Regions from separate parts of the Escherichia albertii genome, predicted to be linked through region 1. Evidence: predicted binding sites of a transcription regulator. Region 1 holds the regulator's gene; the other holds the start of a gene.

The links. Region 1 encodes Fur, which represses iron uptake genes when iron is present. Its sites were predicted from a motif close to ATAATAATGAGAACNACTATCAA; they were not measured.
Region 2: a site for Fur is predicted at 1,391-1,413, ahead of bfd (bacterioferritin-associated ferredoxin). Genes of this name have one in related genera too.

Annotation. Positions count from the first base shown of each region.
Region 1 covers NZ_CP117568.1:4,396,888-4,400,044, forward strand. Annotated here, with positions in the region: gene chiP (chitoporin ChiP) at 1-374, shown strand, start outside; gene PS053_RS21150 (ChiQ/YbfN family lipoprotein) at 424-756, shown strand; gene fur (ferric iron uptake transcriptional regulator) at 855-1,301, opposite strand; gene uof (fur leader peptide) at 1,294-1,380, opposite strand; gene fldA (flavodoxin FldA) at 1,590-2,120, opposite strand; gene ybfE (LexA regulated protein) at 2,260-2,553, opposite strand; gene ybfF (esterase) at 2,693-3,157, opposite strand, start outside.
Region 2 covers NZ_CP117568.1:2,472,821-2,475,977, reverse strand. Annotated here, with positions in the region: gene fusA (elongation factor G) at 1-9, shown strand, start outside; gene tuf (elongation factor Tu) at 80-1,264, shown strand; gene bfd (bacterioferritin-associated ferredoxin) at 1,448-1,642, shown strand; gene bfr (bacterioferritin) at 1,715-2,185, shown strand; gene PS053_RS12075 (prepilin peptidase) at 2,188-2,655, opposite strand; gene rpsJ (30S ribosomal protein S10) at 3,034-3,157, shown strand, end outside.

The DNA.
Region 1 (3,157 bases):
ACCGTTCTGACTTTAACGCCAACGGTGAAAAAGCGGTCTTCTTCGGCGCGATGTATGACCTGAAAAACTGGAATCTTCCTGGCTTCGCCATCGGCGCTTCTTATGTTTACGCATGGGATGCTAAACCCGCGACCTGGCAGAGTAACCCGGATGCGTACTACGACAAGAACCGGACTATTGAAGAGTCTGCGTACAGCCTGGATGCGGTCTACACCATTCAGGACGGTCGAGCCAAAGGCACGATGTTCAAACTGCACTTCACCGAATACGACAACCACTCCGACATCCCAAGTTGGGGTGGTGGTTACGGCAACATCTTCCAGGATGAGCGTGACGTGAAATTTATGGTGATCGCACCGTTCACTATCTTCTGATGCCAGACGCGGCAGGCATTTTGCCTGCCGCCCGTTTGAGGAGTTCGCTATGAAAAAATTAATTCTCATCGCCATAATGGCATCGGGGCTGGTGGCCTGCGCGCAGTCGACAGCACCAAAGGAAGATAGCCATCTGAAAGAAGCTTACAGCGCCTGTATCAATACCGCGCAAGGTTCGCCGGAAAAAATTGAAGCCTGTCAGAGCGTGTTAAACGTACTGAAGAAAGAGAAACAACATCAACAGTTTGCCGAACAAGAAAGTGTTCGCGTGCTGGATTATCAGCAGTGCATTCAGGCAACGCAAACCGGTAATGACCAGGCGGTGAAAGCCGATTGCGATAAGGTCTGGCAGGAAATTCGCAGTAATAACGCTACGCAGTAAAAACTGAAAAGCGAGGGCTGTCACTCTCGCTTTTTCTTGTTTCCCTTGTATCAAAAAGCCAACCCGCAGGTTGGCTTTTCTCGTTCGTTCAGGCTGGCTTATTTGCCTTCGTGCGCATGCTCATCTTCGCGGCAATCGCCTTCGGCGCAGTGACCGTAAAGATAGAGGCTATGGTTAGTCAGGCGAATGCCATGTTTCGCGGCGATTTCACGTTGACGCGCTTCGATGGAATCATCACTAAATTCGATAACCTTGCCGCAGTCGAGGCAGATCAGGTGATCGTGGTGGTGTTGCTGGGTCAGTTCAAATACGGATTTGCCGCCTTCAAAATTGTGGCGGGTGACGATACCTGCGTCGTCAAACTGGTTCAGTACGCGGTATACCGTAGCCAGACCAATTTCTTCACCCATATCGATCAGACGTTTGTACAAATCTTCCGCACTGACGTGATGGTTGTCCGGCTCCTGAAGAACTTCCAGGATTTTCAAGCGTGGAAGCGTTACTTTCAGGCCAGCTTTCTTTAGGGCGGTATTGTTATCAGTCATGCGGAATCTGTCCTGTTACTAAGCGGTTCACTTCATTAGAAGAAGTGACAGAATTTGCTCTTGAGATAATGCGTATCATTATAGAATTGCCACGCCTAAATGAAAACTACAAGTCCCTGGCAAATATTGTTAATAAAAACGTGGCACAGCTTACACTTATATCGGCAAGGCCACTTGAATACCGGGACATTGTACAGGTACAACGGCAAAAGTTACAAATTTGTAGCAATTATTTCGATTGGCATTACCTATTAATACGGCGTAGATATTGGTCTACGCCGCATCACATCAGGCATTGATAATTTCGTCGAGATGTAACTCTTCAGAAATTTGTTTTACCCATTTTTCTACGCGCTCGGCGGTCAGTTCCGGTTGACGGTCTTCGTCGATAGCCAGACCGACGAAGTGGTCATCATCTACCAGACCTTTCGATGCTTCGAAATGGTAGCCGGCAGTTGGCCAGTGACCGACGATAGTCGCGCCGCGCGGTTCGATGATGTCGCGGATGGTGCCTAACGCATCGCAGAAATATTCTGCGTAATCTTCCTGGTCGCCACAACCAAACAGCGCAACCAGTTTACCATTGAAATCAATCTCTTCGAGAGTTGGGAAAAAATCGTCCCAGTCACATTGCGCTTCGCCGTAGTACCAGGTTGGAATGCCCAGCAGCAGAATGTCATACGCTTCCAGATCTTCTTTGCTGCTTTTTGCAATGTCATGGACATCGGCAACGTCTTTACCAAGCTGTTTTTGAATCATTTTTGCGATATTTTCGGTATTACCGGTGTCGCTGCCGAAAAAGATGCCAGTGATAGCCATGAGTGAAATAACCTCTTGAAACTTATTGAAATGGGGGTGGTAAATTGCCCACGGATAAAGGCAATCATAGCAGAACAGGCAGTCTTGCGGAATCAGCAAACTTGCAGGACTGCACACTGTGCTACACGAAAATGGAAATTTAAACGATGCCCTGGCTGCGCAGCGCTGCCAACTGCTGCATCAATATCTCTTCGATCAGTTCGCTACGACTCATATTACGCGATTCTGCCAGCTCGTTCAGCGCCTCGACAGCCTCCGTGTTCAGCTTCAGTTCGACACGCTTAAGACCACGTACTTTGTCGCGTTTTAGCTGGTTGCGCTTATTAATACGCAGCTGTTCATCGCGCGAAAGCGGATTGGTTTTCGGTCGTCCCGGTCGACGCTCGTGCGCGAACAGATCTAATGTCGTACGGTCCGTTTGTTCTTTGGCCATGATCTTGGTGACTTCGGGGGAAACAATCAGCCAGGCGCTTGCCCGGATGGATAGCGCGCCATAATACAACAGCGTGAGGAGTCTCGCCAACGCCCACGCGCGGAAAGCCGCGCGGGCGCTGGGTTTTTAATCAGTTATGCTAATCATTGAGATAGCGACGGATGGCGCGCAACACCGCATCCGGTTTTTCTGCGTGTACCCAGTGACCCGCGCCTGCAATCACATGCGCCCGTGCCTGTGGAAATTGTGCCAGTAAATCAGCTCGATACTGTTCGGTGACATACGGCGAGTTGCCGCCAGGAATAAACAGCGCAGGGTGGTCCCACGCCGGAATTTTCTCCCAGCCAACAATATGTGGATATTGATCCCACAGTACCGGCACATTAAAGCGCCATTCGCCATCAACGTAAGATTTCAGCAGAAACTGAATGACTCCTTCTTCATTCAGATGCTGGCGCATCACTGCCGCTGCCTGCTGGCGTGTTTGCGCGTCGGATTCACTGACCGCATTGATGGCCGCGAAAATCTCATCGTGACGGCGTACGTGATAGTTGACCGGCGCGATATCAATCGCCACCAGTTTATCGATGCGATCGGGAGCCAG
Region 2 (3,157 bases), 1.9 Mb from region 1:
GGTAAATAAGCCTCAGGGTTAATACCAAAGTCCCGTGCTCTCTCCTGAAGGGGAGAGCACTATAGTAAGGAATATAGCCGTGTCTAAAGAAAAATTTGAACGTACAAAACCGCACGTTAACGTTGGTACTATCGGCCACGTTGACCACGGTAAAACTACTCTGACCGCTGCAATCACCACCGTACTGGCTAAAACCTACGGCGGTGCTGCTCGCGCATTCGACCAGATCGATAACGCGCCGGAAGAAAAAGCGCGTGGTATCACCATCAACACTTCCCACGTTGAATACGACACCCCGACCCGTCACTACGCACACGTAGACTGCCCGGGCCACGCTGACTATGTTAAAAACATGATCACTGGTGCTGCGCAGATGGACGGCGCTATCCTGGTTGTTGCTGCGACTGACGGCCCGATGCCGCAGACTCGTGAGCACATCCTGCTGGGTCGTCAGGTAGGCGTTCCGTACATCATCGTGTTCCTGAACAAATGCGACATGGTTGATGACGAAGAGCTGCTGGAACTGGTTGAAATGGAAGTTCGTGAACTTCTGTCTCAGTACGACTTCCCGGGCGACGACACCCCGATCGTTCGTGGTTCTGCTCTGAAAGCGCTGGAAGGCGACGCAGAGTGGGAAGCGAAAATCCTGGAACTGGCTGGCTTCCTGGATTCTTACATTCCGGAACCAGAGCGTGCGATTGACAAGCCGTTCCTGCTGCCGATCGAAGACGTATTCTCCATTTCCGGTCGTGGTACCGTTGTTACCGGTCGTGTAGAACGCGGTATCATCAAAGTGGGCGAAGAAGTTGAAATCGTTGGTATCAAAGAGACTCAGAAGTCTACCTGTACTGGCGTTGAAATGTTCCGCAAACTGCTGGACGAAGGCCGTGCTGGTGAGAACGTAGGTGTTCTGCTGCGTGGTATCAAACGTGAAGAAATCGAACGTGGTCAGGTACTGGCTAAGCCGGGCACCATCAAGCCGCACACCAAGTTCGAATCTGAAGTGTACATTCTGTCCAAAGATGAAGGCGGTCGTCATACTCCGTTCTTCAAAGGCTACCGTCCGCAGTTCTACTTCCGTACTACTGACGTGACGGGTACCATCGAACTGCCGGAAGGCGTAGAGATGGTAATGCCGGGCGACAACATCAAAATGGTTGTTACCCTGATCCACCCGATCGCGATGGACGACGGTCTGCGTTTCGCAATCCGTGAAGGCGGCCGTACCGTTGGCGCGGGCGTTGTAGCTAAAGTTCTGGGCTAATTACTCGTTAATTAGTTTTGAATTGAAAAGGGCGCTTCGGCGCCCTTTTTGCTGTCCGTGATTTTATCTGGAAATATTTAGCCGTAATTTTTGCTCGCTTACTTCAGGGGTAAATAAAACTGTGCTATTGTAATTATAACCATTCTCATTTACACTTTGCGCATAATTTGCACGGGAGCAATCATGTACATTTGTTTGTGTAATGGTGTAAGCGACAAAAAAATTCGCCAGGCAGTGCGTCAGTTTCATCCTCAATCCTTTCAACAATTACGCAAGTTTATTCCTGTTGGAAATCAATGTGGTAAGTGCATTCGTGCTGCACGTGAAGTAATGCAGGATGAGTTGTTGCAGATGCCCGAATTCAAAGAGAGCGCCTAAAGTTCCCGCTTATTTTTTGACATCCCGCTAGCCCCATCTACGCTCTAATAGTGGAAGCGGAGGGACTATAAAATGAAAGGCGATGTTAAAATCATAAATTATCTCAATAAACTATTGGGAAACGAGCTTGTTGCAATAAATCAGTATTTTCTTCATGCCCGAATGTTTAAAAACTGGGGTCTGATGCGTCTTAATGATGTCGAATACCATGAATCTATTGATGAGATGAAACACGCAGATAAATATATCGAGCGTATTTTGTTCTTAGAGGGGATCCCCAACTTACAGGATTTAGGCAAACTGGGGATTGGTGAAGATGTCGAAGAGATGCTGCAATCCGACCTGCGATTAGAGCAGGAAGGCGCTAAGGATCTCCGTGAGGCTATTGCTTATGCTGACAGTGTCCATGATTATGTCAGCCGCGATATGATGATTGAGATCCTTGGCGATGAAGAAGGTCACATCGATTGGCTCGAAACTGAACTGGATCTGATAAGTAAAATTGGGCTGCAAAATTATCTGCAATCACAAATTAAAGTTTAAGACTAACTGTCTGTCAGCAAACTATCCCAGCCAACAACGAAACCCGCAGCCGCCAGAAATGGTCCAAAAGGCAGCGGGTTTTTTAATGATTCTTTTCCTCTTATGAGTACACCAAGAGCAACAGCCCCGCAAGCAAATGAGGCAGCAAGGAAAACCAGCCGCGGCAGGAATGTCCATGTATGCCAGGCACCCAGCGCGGCGAGAAACTTCACATCTCCATAACCTAATCCTTCTTTATGTCGCAGAGTGCGGTAACCCCAGTAAATAATGGCGAATGCGCCGTAGCCGATAATTGCCCCCCATAACGCATTGGCTAAATCGGCCGGGTGACAAATTTGATAAAACAGAAGCCCTGACCAGAGCAGCGGGCAGGTAAATCTGTCGGGCAACAAACCATGCTTTGCATCATAGAAGAAAAGCAGCGTCGATAAACAAACGTATAAGCTCAGAAAGGGAAGGGTAGTATCCATAAAACATCCTCTGTAATTGACGTATCACCTTCTAATAGCGTCAGATAATCATCAACAAAGGATTTACTGCTTTGTTAACCTCGTTCCAGCGAAAAATCCTGTCTTCACAATCTTACATATTGGGTGGAATACAGCTCGCAATCTGTTCATTGCGATTAATTTCTACGCGATGCTTGCGTCAGACTCAGATTTACGTATAATGCGCGGGCTTGTCGTAGTTGACAGCAGGTTCAATCTGAACCTCAGTTAGCTGATTTTGGCTACCTAACAATGCTCCCAATCGGGGGGCTACGTAAGAACGGTTACACTCTCCCATCAATCGTAATGGGTCTGAGGAGTAATCATTTTCGTTTATAAAATAATTGGAGCTCTGGTCTCATGCAGAACCAAAGAATCCGTATCCGCCTGAAAGCGTTTGATCATCGTCTGATCGATCAAGCAACCGCGGAAATCGTCGAGACTGCCAAGCGCACTGGTGCGCAGGTCCGTGGTCCGATCCCGC